DNA from 2 places in the Pseudoalteromonas sp. 5Ae-yellow genome. Region 1 is predicted to be linked to the other one. Evidence: riboswitches for the same ligand, from Rfam matches in the RefSeq annotation. Region 1 holds a riboswitch; the other holds the start of a gene.
What was found. A riboswitch is a leader RNA that binds a small molecule or an ion and turns the genes downstream of it on or off. The one in region 1 is predicted to bind cyclic di-GMP.
Positions count from the first base shown of each region.

Region 2: another riboswitch for cyclic di-GMP. It lies ahead of H4J63_RS16370 (calcium-binding protein); the one in region 1 lies ahead of H4J63_RS10030 (hypothetical protein).

Region 1 covers NZ_JACGWD010000031.1:13,947-21,477, reverse strand. The annotation lists gene H4J63_RS10060 (YggN family protein) at 106-900, opposite strand; gene H4J63_RS10055 (PA3496 family putative envelope integrity protein) at 1,288-1,473, shown strand; gene H4J63_RS10050 (glutathione peroxidase) at 1,592-2,089, opposite strand; gene H4J63_RS10045 (AzlD domain-containing protein) at 2,163-2,462, opposite strand; gene H4J63_RS10040 (AzlC family ABC transporter permease) at 2,459-3,163, opposite strand; gene H4J63_RS10035 (cytochrome b/b6 domain-containing protein) at 3,271-3,927, shown strand; cyclic di-GMP riboswitch class I at 4,016-4,103, shown strand; gene H4J63_RS10030 (hypothetical protein) at 4,200-4,763, shown strand; gene H4J63_RS10025 (S9 family peptidase) at 4,901-6,976, shown strand; gene H4J63_RS10020 (hypothetical protein) at 7,037-7,435, shown strand; gene H4J63_RS10015 (LytTR family DNA-binding domain-containing protein) at 7,458-7,531, opposite strand, start outside.
Region 2 covers NZ_JACGWD010000071.1:11,931-19,461, reverse strand. The annotation lists gene H4J63_RS16390 (EAL domain-containing protein) at 1-1,654, opposite strand, end outside; gene H4J63_RS16385 (transglutaminase-like cysteine peptidase) at 1,620-2,303, opposite strand; gene H4J63_RS16380 (O-antigen ligase) at 2,346-3,647, opposite strand; gene H4J63_RS16375 (hypothetical protein) at 3,676-4,074, opposite strand; cyclic di-GMP riboswitch class I at 4,386-4,477, shown strand; gene H4J63_RS16370 (calcium-binding protein) at 4,513-6,084, shown strand; gene H4J63_RS20550 (ATP-binding cassette domain-containing protein) at 6,145-7,531, shown strand, end outside.

The DNA of each region.
Region 1 (7,531 bases):
TGCTCAAAGATTTATGCAGGTTGGTATAAGTTTGCGAAACACAAAAAAGCAGCATTTAAGTAAACTTAAGTGCTGCCAAAGGGATGTTAAATAACGTTTGCTGTACTAATTTTGTTTAAAGCTAAATAACTGGTAACCTTCAAGCTCAGGCACTTGCATTACTAATTGCTCTTCTTGTTTTGCAATATCAGCAAAGTTTCCACATAAAGAGTTGGCACGTTCTTCAAGTGCGCTTGCATGTAGCTCTACTTTTTCTTCTATTTGTGCACCCATATTTTCCATACGTTGTTCAAAGGCATCCATATCACCGCCTGAACCAAGTAACTCAGAACCTAAAGCTACTAAAATACTGCCCATTGATTGCATTACTGCTGATTCAACCGCTGTTTCTATCTGCTGCTCAAATTGTTGTTCAAAGTTTTCGCCAAATTGATTAAAACTTTGTTGGCCCATCACAAATGTACCTTGCTGGTAAAATGTGTTTTCTACTTCGATTTTAATGTCATCCATAAGCTCTGACATATTATCAAGACCGTCAATATTAAATGCATTGCCTACTTCTTCTAATGCTACTCCGGCAATTTTAACACCCTCAAGCGCTATATTAGCTACTTCAGGTAATTGAGTGCGTAAGCTATCAGAGTACTTGGTTAGCGCGTCGCGCTGCGAACTATTCAGCGCTACAAGTTCGCCATTTACGGTTAAGTCACCATGGGTATTAAACTGCATGGTTTTATTGTTGGCGGTAAAAATTTCCAATTCGTTTGGCTTAATGCGCACATCATTTTTAAATTCGACGTTACATTCATCATTACTAAATGAAATTGCAGAATCGTTATCGTTATGAGCCATAGCGGCTGGTGAACAAATTAATGCGCTAACTAATAGTAATTTTTTCATGTTTGTTCTCTACTTTTTGTTGATGACGATTAATTAATAACAAGTTTGATGCCAGTTTTATTTTTTAATATAAAACATATGCTTAACTGTTTTTGTTTGTTTTTTAGTAAATGAAATTAATTAATAAATAACTATTTTTTAGTCAAATTGGCTAACTAATAAAAATTAATAAATTTTATTTATCGATACGATAAAAAACTCTCACTTTCCTCAATTCAAATTTAGCGCTATTTATTCACATTACTGACATGAAGACTATTTACAGTAGTCACGTGGCTTTATTTTGATGTTAATTTGCACAGCATTTTGACGTTAAACATTTTAATTTTACCGACTATTGCGATAATAAAATCCTTGGTTGGTCTCAAACACTTTATGGAGTGGGTTGTGGGTAAGACATTTAGTTACGATGCGCTAGATGACGATTTTGTTGAAGACGAGTACGAAATGCTCGGCCGTAATCAACACGATAAGAACAAGCAAAAGGTTAAAAAGAAGTTGGAAGACTACCTTGAGCAAAAACGCTTGCGTAAAAATCTAGGCGAAGATGATTTAAGCGATTACACCGATTAAATTTCACTAGTATAAATAAAATACCAATTAATATTGAGAGTTTAAATGTGCAGTTATGCGTATGTTTAAGTTTCAGTAGTATTGGCAATAAAGAGGCCTTGCGCCTCTTTATTACTTTTTAAAGCGCATTTTTAGTTTGTGCCAAAGCTTTTTGAATTGTAAGTTCTAGCTTTTCTGGTTTAGTAAAAGGTGCATAACGTTTAATTGGCGTGCCATCTGTAGCAATTAAAAATTTAGTAAAATTCCACTTTATTTTACGTGTTAAAAAACCAGGTAAAGCCGATTTTAAAAAACGAAAGACTGGGTGAGCATGCTTACCGTTTACATCTACTTTGGCCGCCATTAAAAAACTCACACCAAAATTAATTAAACACCCTTGCTCTATTTGTGTAGCGTCGCCGGGTTCTTGCTGACCAAATTGATTACACGGAAACCCTAAAATAACTAAACCTTGGCTAGCATATTTATTATGCAAAGCTTGAAGCGACTCGTATTGGTAGGTAAATCCACATTTACTTGCGGTATTAACAATAAGCACAACCCTACCTTCAAAATCACTAAAGTTAATAGGTTGACCCTGCAAGCTTGTTGCGCTTAATTGATGGAATTTGTGCATATTGGCGTCTTTTTTATTATTGTTATCGGTATTTTAACCTGAGTACAGTATTTCATAAAGTACAAAGAGTGCTCTAATTTAATATTAAAAATAGCCCCATACCGGCAAGTGTTGTGTAATAAATATTATGTGTTTTATAGGCAACAATGATGGCGACTATTGCTGCGCTTAAATAAGGGTTTTGCCAGTTTAAGTTAATGCCATCTTCATTCAAAAACACGATAGGCACCCAAATTGCTGTAAGCACCGCAGGTGCGCTAAAGCTTAAAAATTGCTGCATTTTAGGACCTACTTTAAACGGTAAAGCGCGGTGTAAAAATAAATAACGCGTAAAAAATGTAATGCACGCCATGAGTAAAATAGTTGTCATCATAGCGTTGCTTCCTTTTTAGCGGTTAGCCTTGCTGTGCTGTAACCTGCGGCCATTGCCAGCAGCGCTGAGCAAACAAGCCACAACTCAAATCCTGTACTTTTTAAAAGCGTTGCGCTAACACCAGCTACAATTACCGTAACGAGTGAGGCCAAATTTTTGATTCCCGGAATAACCAACGCGATAAACGTCGCGGCAATTGCAAAGTCGAGCCCTAAATTAGTTAGGTCGGGCAGCATTGTGCCCGCTACAATGCCAATTAACGTCCAAATATTCCATGCAATATAAAAGCTAAAACCAGCGCTTAATGCGTATATTAAGCGTGTTTTTGTTCTATATGCTCTTCGATGATGAGAAAACGCAAACAGCTCGTCGGTTAAAACAAAACTTACTGGTAAGCGCCAACGCATAGGTTGATCAATCACCTTATGACGCACGGCTAACCCGTATAAAAAATGCCGAGAGCTAATAATAAATGTTGTGAATAAAATTGTGAGCAATGGTGTGTTGCCCGCCATAAGTTCAATCGCAACAAGCTGTGCAGAGCCTGCAAATACTAATAACGACATTGCTTGGGTTTCAAAGGCGCTAAAACCATTTTGAATCGCTAAAGAGCCGCATAAAATACCCCAAGGAACAACGGCTAAACACAGTGGTAGCATATCTAAAAAGCCTTTTAAAATAGCTTTTTTAACTGGTTGCATGATATTTACTCTCACGGCTTGTAGAATGGCTCATAAGGATACCTTAATATTATGATGTTAAAGTAGTTAACAAATTAAATAATACTGTTTTTTTAAGGATAGGCACAATGACGACGTTAAAAGTGTGGGATGGGTTTATTAGATGCTTTCATTGGTTTTTGGTTGTAAGTATTGCAGTGCTTTATTTTAGTATTGAAGAGGGCATGATTGAGCTTCACTTTGTCGCTGGTTTTTTTACTTTAGCACTTATAGTAACACGTTTAATATGGGGTGTTATTGGTAGTAAAACCGCGAGATTAAGTGGGTTACTGCACTCTCCTCGTGCTATCTTAAAGGCGCTAAAAACACCAAGCGAATCGCTAGGCCATTCAGCACCTGGCAGTTGTATGGTAATAGTATTTTTTATATTGATCATAACGCAACTTGTAAGTGGCTTAATGAGCAGTGATGGTATTTTAACTGACGGGCCGCTTGCTCAATATGTGTCTAGCGATACGATTGATTTTGCCAATTGGCTACATGAGCTGAATTTTGACATTTTACTTTATGCTATTGGCTTGCACGTATTGGCTATTATCATTTATAGAATAAAAGGCAAACCGCTAGTTAAGGCGATGATCACAGGCTCAAAAGAGTTAAAAGCGGATGACTCTGAGGCTAAAGTAACTAAAGCGTCTTGGCCTGCGTGGTTAATATTTATATCTTTATTGGTGTTGCTGGTATTTACGTGGGCGAAAGAGCCTTTAACTTATTTGTTTAGTTAAAAACACATTAAACCAACCTTAAAGGGTTGGTTTTTGTTTTTGGTTACATTCTTTTGTTTGATTGTTATGCGGGGTCGAATTATAATCGCCGCATTGCTGGCAAACTAGCCGAAAGGTTAGGACGCAAAGTTTCCGGTCTAAGGCTTTTTAAAAGCTATGGTAGCGGGACTACTGCATAACGTGTTGTTATGTATCACTTGCCCTCAGTGTATTTTTTGTGTATCCATAGTCTATGGATAAGATTTTGTAACTCTTAAGGTGTTGCCGTGTTTATGCATACGTCGTTGGCCTGTGGAAAGTGGTCAACAATAGGTTGCTTAAATCATCATACCCAATTATTTATTGGTGATGTGGTGAGTGTAACCTTTTACGACATGCAAGGAGAGCTGGTTAGTTTATCATTTGATTACAAGATCACCTCGCTTGAGCAAGGTGAGCCTCACGCATGGCCACGTTTAGTTGCCGAGCATATTAATGTGCATGTTCCTCTGGTTAGCGCAGGTAAAATGACCGAACAGGGTTTAATTGTAGCCTATAGAAATAATGAAATTTTTGCTTTGCAAAGCAGTGGTATATGTAAAGCACACGTCGACTTTCATTGTATTGCAAAATGCGATGAGCGTGTTGTTAAGAACCTTGATACTTATGATTACGTGTACCCTGAAAATTGTGAAAACTATAATGCGGGTACAAAGGTATTGCAGCCAAAAACTGGGCATGTATATCAATGCAGGCCTTGGCCATTTAATGAGTTTTGCCGCACGAATGACGATAATAAGTCTATGTTCGAACCCGGTGTAGGGCAAAGCTGGGCTATGGCTTGGCAGCAAATATAAAGCTTAAATTATCTTCCCAAAGGTATAGCGGTTTTAGTAATGAAGCGTTTACCGTTTTAGCCCATCCAACTATTGGATGGGCTTTTTTATTTTTATGATAAACTGCAAATCACATTATTTTTTTAATTGGTTTTATTGTGTCTCGTCCTGTCTACTCTTTAAGTTTATTACCTAATTTCCCGATTGCTAAACAGCAAGCCCATACATTAAGTACTCATAATAAGATACGTACCGATAATTACTATTGGATGCGTGATGACGATCGCCAGGATGAGCAAGTACTTGCGCATTTACATGCTGAAAATGCGTACTGCGATGAGCAGTTAGCTGCTATGAAGCCACTACAAAATACACTTTTTGAAGAGTTAAAAGCACGCATTGTAAAAGATGATAATTCGGTACCCGTTAAAGACGGGAAATACTGGTATCACTCAGAAGTTCGTGGTGATGATGAATACTCGCGTCACTATAGAAGTACGAGCATAAAGGCCGATAATAAAGAGCTTTTACTCGATGTTAATGTATTAGCTGAAGGATTTGAGTTTTTTGAGCTGGGCGAAGTCGCACTAAGTCCATGCGAGCAGCTTATGGCTTACTCTGAAGATACTGAAGGTCGTCGTATTTATAATGTTCGCTTTAAAAGCTTAGCGACCGGTGAAATGCTTCCTGATGTGCTTGAAAATACAGAAGGACAAGTTGTTTGGGCTAACGACAATAAAACTGTTTTTTATGTAAAAAAAGATTTAAAAACGCTATTAGGATACCAAGTATTTAGGCATGAGCTTGGCAGCGAGCAAAGCCAAGACGTAATGGTCTACGAAGAGCAAGACAGCAGCTTTTTTATGGGACTTGGTAAAAGCCGCGATGAAAGCTTAATTATTATTGATTTAGCATCGACAGAGACCAACGATACATGGGTGCTTGATGCTAATAAGCCCACTGGCGAATTTAAAGCATTAATGCCGCGTGAAGATGGCCACGAGTTTGACGTAGATAAGCTAGGTGACACATTTTATATTGTGACTAACTGGCAAGCTAAAAACTTTAGATTAATGACGGCAACAAACGAAACAATTGCTGATAAAACACAATGGGTTGAGCATACAGCTCACAGAGAGAATGTACTGCTTGAAGGTGTAGAGTTATTTAATGACTTTTTAGTATTGAGTGAACGCGAGCAAGGGCAAGCTCGATTTGTAGCTGTTAATAGGCAAGGGGATCGTATGGCACTTGAGTTTGCCGATCCTTGTTATTATGCTGCAATAGCAATGAACCCAGAGCCAGACACACGCACTACGCGTATTTATTACTCAAGTTTAACAACACCAGGTTCTTTATATGATGTTGATTTAGCAACTGGCGAAAAAACACTACTTAAACAGCAAAAAGTACTCGGTAGTTTTAATGCCGATGACTATCAGTCTGAGCGATTAATGGTAACTGCTCGGGACGGAGTGAAAGTACCCGTATCAGTTGTTTATCGAAAAGACAGCTTTAAAAAAGATGGCACAAATCCGTTATTTCAATACGGCTATGGTGCGTATGGCTATACGATTGATCCAAGTTTTTCAAGTTCATCGCTGAGCTTGCTCGATCGTGGTTTTGTTTATGTAATAGCACATGTTCGAGGCTCTGAAATGCTAGGTCGCGAGTGGTACGAACAAGGTAAAAAAGAGCATAAAAAAAATAGCTTTAGTGACTTTATTGATGTGACAAAAGCGCTTGTTGCACAAGGCTATTGTGATAGCAGCAAGGTGTTTGCCTCAGGCGGCAGTGCAGGTGGTTTATTAATGGGGGCGGTTGTAAACCAAGCACCAGAGTTATATTGCGGTGTTGGCTGTCATGTACCATTTTTAGACGTATTAACCACGATGCTTGATGAAAGTATTCCGCTCACAACAAATGAATATGATGAATGGGGTAATCCAAATGAGCCTCAGTTTTATGATGTAATTGAAGCTTACTCGCCGTATGACAATATTCGCGCCCAAAACTATCCGAACATACTCGTTACTACCGGTCTTCATGACTCACAAGTGCAGTATTGGGAGCCTATGAAGTGGGTTGCAAAAATGCGTGAACTTAAGACTGATAGTAATATTTTAGTATTTAAAACCGATATGGATGCAGGGCACGGCGGTGCATCAGGTCGCTTTAAAAGTTTAGAGGAAAAAGCACTCGAAATGGCCTTTTTTATTGCTTTATTAAATTAACTGCAAAATCGGAAAATTGTATTATCCTATATATAGAAGTTGATATATGTAAGGCGATATATGTTTGGTGCACATGGTGAATTTCAAATTTGTTCACAGCCCCCTCAGATGTATTTAGAATTGAAAGGGAGCTTTAATAATGAAGGCATTACGCTGTTAACTAATGGAGTTGTTCAGGAGTTGAGCACTCACCCTGAAAATACGATTAAGTTTGTGGTTGTTAATTTAAAAGAGTTTGAGCTGTTAACTTTGGATGGCCTCGATTCATTAGAGGCCTATTTTGCCGGTGTAAAAGAACGAGGCTATCAACGAGTTGATTATATAAACATTAATATCATAGCTAAAAATATGTTTGAAAAAGTATGGAAAAATAGCGATGTAGAAGTTAATTTTTATAAAGATACCGACAGCTATTTATTAGTGCACCCAAATGACAGTTATATAAAACAGAACTGGTAACTAACATGAGTATTATAAACCGCTATTGAAGAGGGCTTATAATACTCTCTAAATAACCTTTATAGCGCCGTGAAAGGTTTAAACACATATCGTTTT
Region 2 (7,531 bases), on a different contig from region 1:
TTAGCGCAGCTATTACTTGAGCTGCTTTTTGCTGACTATCAATTATTACAGTTTCTTTTATTTCGAAAATAAGTTTTAAGGATTTTTCTTTAGCTATTTTACTTATAGATTCAAGCCAAAATATAAACTCATTGCTGTAAAGAGACTGCTTGGCTAAGTTAATTGCAATTGGTTTATCGTAGCGAGTTAAATCTTGTGCTAGTAACCCTGTTATTATTGCTTTATCTAGCTCAACAGTTAGCTCAAGCCGCTCTGCCATAGTGAACAACTGATTGTTATTAAGGGGCTTATTATTGTATAAAACATTAGAAAATAATTCATAGTATTCAACTTCCTTTAAATTATTTTTTATTGGTTGAGCGCTAAAATTAATTTCTTTATTTTCAATTGCATGGTTGATAACACTGCGCCATTGAGTAAAAGATATTGCAGATAGGTTTGAGTTAGAAATTATATCGACTTCATGAGGTGATGTGTCTAGTTGCGACAGTAAATCACTTAAAGTACATGTTTTATGGTAATCAATAGCTGAAACTCGAGCATAAGGAGAGTCTAATTCTGTGACCTTCTTTTGAGAAAAGTCGCGGCTCAAGTGTTCTAGCATTTCTTGCCTATACTCTATGCTAACACTCAGCATTAAGATAAACGTGCCTCCAGATATTCTAAATATTTCACTTTCTTGAGAAAAGTTAAAATTCTTTTGAATAATATTTTTAACTTCAAATACGTAGTTGTCTCCAGCAGCAAATCCAAAATTTTTATTAATAGATATTAAAGAATCAAGGGAGATAAGTATTAGGCATGAAACATCATCTTTATTCATGCCTGTTTGAGTTGCACTAAATTGATTCTCAAATGCTCGTCGATTACCTAACTGAGTAAGTTCGTCTTGGAAAACCTTTTTAGACAAACTTTCACTATGCTCTGATAAAGACTGGAAAGTCGAGTTTAAGTTTCTTACCATATTGTTCATTGCTTTGGTAACCGTTCTCAACTCTATTGAAAAGGGGACATCATTATTAATAATAAATTTTTTATATGTTACCGATTGAGCTTGTTTCTCAAGTTTTTTTAGAGGCCTAAATATAGCACTAAGTATAAAGTAACCTAGTATTAGGCTAATAATCAAAAGAGCTAAAGAGGTAATACAGGTGTCTATCGCATGCTTCCACAACTTTTCATAGGAAAGGCCTGGGTGGCTCTCGACTATTAAAGTACCGGCTATATTCCATCCATTATTAACTTCACTTGACTCAGGTACTCTTGGAAGTTCAAACATAGATGTAAACCAAGGCGGAATATCTTGTGATGTTAGTGGATTAACCCTTTCAATTAAAGTATTACCTTTTTTATCAACAAATCTGATACTGTGATAGTAGCCAGAGTCAAAAATAGCGGAGATCATGGTCTCTGCTATAACCAAATTTTCTTCATCAGTATAAGGAGAAATAGATAAACCTAAATTAATAGCTGCGTCATTAGCATGTACGCTCATTTGCTCTGTAAAGTAGGTTTTAGTTGTATTAATATCAATAATTAAACGTGCAAAAAAAGAAATTGAAACAAGTAAAAAGATCAAACCATATATTTGCGTCCTGAGACTCATACCAATATTAACTTTATTCTTCAATTTTAATTTCTCCATTGCTAACATTTATATCCACCTCTATACGCTCAATCATATCCTGCCAAGATTTTAAGCCATGCTGCTTACGAACTTTTTTTCCTATACCTCTAGCCTTAGAAAGCCAGAGGCCATGACCATTAAAGCTGTATATCGGTTTTAGGTCTGGACGTTTTGTCGCGGGTAAAATCTTATGTTCATAGTTATCAAGTATAAGTGGAGGTGAATCATTATTTTCTAAATAAATTAATACCATATGGGGTACGTCAACAGTTAGCTGACGTACATACATTAACCTAAGCTTATCTTCAGGAAAGCCCAAGGCAAGAAGGGAAAAATATTTAGCAATAGCATAATCCTCGCAATCGCCACCTCCACGGCCTATAGTTTCAATGGGGGACGCCCAATAATCTTTTTTGTTCCAAAAATCGATATCCTCATAATATTTAATCTCTTCGTTAAAAAACATATTTACAGTATTTAATTGTGACCATTCGCTAGCAGATTGACTATTTTCTAATAGCTTTAACCAACTGCCATAACGATTGACACCATTTTTATTGTATTTATTTTCAATTAACTGTAATAATTTTTTATTATTAAGTTTATCCTCTATTTTTTGAGAAAAAACAAATAAGGAAAAAACACATATACAGATAAATATTATTGTTTTTTTCAAATGCTTTTATTACCTAAAAATCTTTAAAATTCAATTTTTTGCCTATCTTTTTTTACTACTAAGTAGACCTAAACATATTATAACAATAAAAGTCATTGCATTAGCTGTTGCCTGCAGTGGGAAATCTACAATAATATGGAGAATCATAAATGTAATCGCAGTAGCCACTCCAAAACTGACTCCTTGGTATAAAGGTGATGTTTGTTGAGTCATATTCTTAAAGCAAATGTATAAAATATAAAGTAATGAAAAAAAGCTTAAAAAGCAGCTTAAAACACCAAACTCAATTGCAAATTGCACATACTCGTTATGCGCATGATCGTAAAAGCCGGAGTAAGGTATTGATTGTTTGGTAGGAAACAGTCCGTAATAAGAGCCTCCTCCAGATCCAGATAAGTAGTATTGCTTAACTAATGGAATTGAATCTTGGATAACTTCATCTCTTGTTTCTTCAATAAAGCTAGTTTCAGCTAATCTTTCTTGTAATTTATCGGCACCAAAAAGACTACCCACAATAATAGTATCAAGTACAAAAAAACTAATAATAAGATATTTTAAAGACCATGGCTTTGATTTATAAAATTTAAGAGCAAATAAGCTTACTGAGGCGAGAGATACTAAAAATGCAATATTCCCCATTCTTGAGCGAGTTAGAAGTAATGCGACAACAATAATTATAAGACACAACCGTATAACTAATTTCTTGGATAAAAGCGCTTTTATAAAACCTCTGAAATAATGAGTTAACTTACTATTAGAATTTCTTTTAATATCTAGCTCACTAATTATAAAACCAATCCCAATTGACAAAATAATAGCAAGGTAATTAGCTAAATGGTTATGGTATACAAAAGAGCCACTAGCTCTTTGTGAGTACTGGAAACCAAAAATAGGAGTGTAGGAGGGAGGTGATAAATTTAAAAATGTAGCATAAATTGCTTGAAATAACCCTGCAATAATTAAGGCATAGATAATGGTCGTTATTCTTTTTTTATCTATGGTGTATACACAAATTAGCCAAGCAAACATAAAAAAACTAGCTGTTTTTAATAGCACTATTTTTGTTTGTATAGGATCTGTTGAATAAGAAAAAATAATCTGGATTAGTAAAGTAAGTAATAAGGTACCAATTAAAGTAAAAATTGGCCAAGTACGTAGAGGAGGGAAAAAGCCATTGTTTTTATATATATTGAATATACAATGTAAAAAAAATAATGCAAAAACAATAAGTTCCGAAATTGCCCAAGCCCACGGTCTATTACTACCTAAAGGAATAGGAAGCCATATAATTAAACTACAAAGGCTATAAAAAATAAATTTATTAAGCATAAAAAGAAAACCCATAAAATGGGTTCCTTATAGAAGACTAAAATTAGTTACTTGAAGCTGTTGTTCCGCCGCCACCGCCGCCAGAACCAGTAGATCCTGTTAAAGGAGTACCTACTCCAGAGATTAAACCTGTACCACCTGCAGCAGTACCAGAGCTAATAAGTTCTAAATTTAAATTAGGGTTAGAACTTGCTAAAACAATTAAATCATCTTCTGACATGCCATTAGCTTTAGCAAAAGCAAAAAATGACTCTTGTTGACTTTCAGTAAGGGATAGATTGGCAAATAATGTACTCAAACAATCTTTTTTTACAGTATCGGCTAGGGCTAAACACTCTGAAAGTTGTTCTGAAGCAATATTAGCTTTCTCATCTGAGTCTTGTTGCGCTGATACCATTAGAGGAAAAGCGAGAATTATGATTAAAAAACTTACCTTTTTCATTTATTTACATCCTTATGTTAATTCAAACTTATTATAAACAAGCTAGTATCAATTTATTCATTAATCAAAGTATATATTTAATAAAATAATTTGCATCTTTTTTATTTTTAACCGCTCAAGGAAGATTGGCATGATTTAATGCTTATGTCTAAGGCATTAATCATTAGCCTTATTTAACAGGGTGTTAAAGTTTATGTGGATTTTAACTTGTTTTGTTTATTTCTAAGCGTTAATATTTCACAAAATATACGCCGTGCTCTTCAATGTGTAGTCTTCATTCACATAAAAGATTTGTATATTTTCAATCTTTAGTTTAAGAAAGCCAAACTTGATGCGAATCAAGGACGGAAAGCCACGGGTCTCCTCAAGGAATTAGTATCAGGATGATAGCCGGGTTGCTGAACATTATTATTTATAATTATAAATGTGAGGCACAAAATGAACACTTCAAATTTAGAAATAATCCAAACAGGTCTTCTCGGCCAATTTAACTTAGATCTTTCAACTTACAACACTTACGATTTTATCGGTGAGAATGCTGGTATGTCTGGTGCTTACGTAAGACTCGACCAAGGTTGGGCAGTGAGTTCTGCTGATCAACAATTACATTCGTGGTCTTCACTATTAGATGGCGTAGCTGATGAGTCAATTCAAAGCTATTCAATGGTGGGTATTACAGCAGTAATAGGCACTGGGGGAAATGATGTAATCGTTGGCTCCACAGCAGATAATTACTTAGATGGTGGTGCTGGCGCGGATTATATCCATGGCTTAGCAGGTAATGATGTGCTGATTGGTGGCTTAGGCGTTGATAAGTTGAGAGGTGATAAAGGCGATGACATTCTGATCGGTGGTTTTGAATGGAATGAACGTATTGATGGTGGTGAAGGTAATGATACCGCTAGTTTTGATGGTGAGACTTTAGATGGGGCAGGGGTTTACATTCGGTTGGACCAAAGCTTTGCTACTACCACTGCGATAAAAGACTCTATGAGTTGGAGCGATATGTTAGATGGTATTAATAACAATACACTAGCACATGACGATTTAATTTCTATAGAGAATGCAATTGGTTCTAAATATGATGATTCTATTAATGGTGATAACCAAGATAATATTTTACATGGTGGCGCTGGCGGGAATGATTGGTTAGGTGGTGGTCTTGGTTACGATACAGCAAGTTACGAAGGTGAAACAGAAGATGGTTTTGGTGTAAATGTAAATCTTGTTGCGGGTGGTAATGTTGGATGGGTATGGAGTACTAAACTAAATTCTGAATATAATTGGAGTGAAATAAGAGACGGTATTAATACTAATACTCTAGATCACGATAAATTAGGGAGTATTGAAAACGTCATAGGTAGTATCCACAACGATTCTATTACGGGTTCTAGAGGTGATAACATACTAAATGGTATGGAAAGTAACGACTTTCTTAATGGCCTTGATGGTGACGATATTTTGATTGGCGGAGCAGGTAACGACAAGCTTTATGGTGGGTTAGGTAATGACCATATATTTGCCGATGAAACAGACTCTCTTGTAAATGGAGGCAGTGGTTTTGATATTGTTTCGTTTGAGGATGTTAATGGCGATAATGAAGTAAATATTAACCTTGCGAGCCTAAATTACTCAGGCCTCGAAGCTATTGTTATAGGTAGCGACTTACAACAGCAAGTACACAATATTAATGTATCGCTTGACCAAATCGCGGCTGATACTGAAGGTACTTACGATGATATGTTTTTTGCTATTGGTATTGATACTCTTACGTTTAGTGACAGCGTTGGAATTGCTTCATTGACTCAAGAATTAGATGGCAATTATGAGGCAGAGTTAATAGCACTTCTTGGCTTAGACGAATCGACTCAATTACAGTCAACAACCTATGAAACTGAGGGCGGAAATTTCGTTACAGTTATCCAAGATGTAATAATTGATTCAGATATGGATATTGGTGGCATAGGCTCGCAAGATTTTATGGGCCAAGAGAGCATGTATATAGCTTAATTGTTACTGATTTAGAACAGCAGCTATAAGTTGCTGTTCTATACTTTAAAAGGAATTAGTGTGAAATCACTAAAGAAGCATATACGCAATCGTGCCCGGTGGACATTTTTTTTTAGTTTTGTAACTAGTGTATTAATGCTAGTTGTACCGATTTACTCCTTACAAGTATTTGACCGTGTATTAAGCTCCTTTAGTTTAGACACTCTATATTTACTAACTATTATCGCTGGATGGCTTGTACTAGTTTACGGCTGCTTAGAATGGGCAAAACAGAGGCTATTACATGCAACAGCAAATGAATGGCGTGAGCAAGCAATTAATTTATATGCAGAAACTGGCTTCACAAAAAGTGAAAATGGTAAGTTAATTAATGATATAAAACTAGCAGAAACTGGTTTACAAAACCATTTAGCAACAGTTGCCGACATTCCTTGGACAAGTATTTTCTTATTCGTTTTATTAATCATTCACCCAACATTTTTCTATATTGCTATATCGAGTATTTTTATACTCATGATTTTTGCCTGGATAAATTATTTATATAGCCAAAGAGTAAGTAGTCAAGTGTTAGCAAGTGATATGCAAACAAGTATTTTAGTAAATAAAAATTATTTAGTTGCCTCTGGCTTTATTTCTTCAATGGTTTCTATTTGGAAAAAATACACTCAACAATCTTCAAGCACGCAAATAAACTATAAAATAAAAACCTTAAATATTAGTAGTCTATCAAAAACATGCAGGCTGCTTGTGCAAATAGCGGTTACATGTGTAGGTGTTTCTTATGTTTTGAACCAAGCGTTATCAGTTGGCGGCATGATTGCTGCCAGCTTAATTATTGGCCGTGCACTAGCTCCGTTTGAGCAATCTGTTTTGCAATTACAGCACTGGGTTACGTGTTACAAAGCATGGAAAAGAGTCACTTCATATAATATAGATAACGAAATTAAAACCGAACCTGCAATCCCTAATGGTTCACTCATTGCAAATAAAGTTATTCATAAATATAGCAATTTAAATAAAGTATTTATAAAAGCTTTCAGTGCAAACTTTACTTCTTCCCACGTTATTTTGGGTGCTAATGGTTCAGGAAAAACGACTCTTTTAAAAATATTAGCGGATGAGTATCAGCCTTTTTCAGGCGACATAAGGATTGAAGGAAGCCTTTTAAGTAGCTGGGAATCTGTAAGTAAGCAAAAAATAATAGGGATATATCGCTCAGATTTACCTTTAACAAAAACAACTATTATTTCTAATATGGCAGTGGGTGAAAGTCAGGTATATGCAATGGAGTTGGCACAAGAGTTGGGGCTACATAAAAATATAATGCAACATACTAACGGTTACGATACTGAGCTTGTAAATATTGAGACTCAGCTTAGTAGTTCTGAAATTCAATTAATTATATTAATAAAAGCGCTGTCTAATAAGCCACATATATTAATAGCAG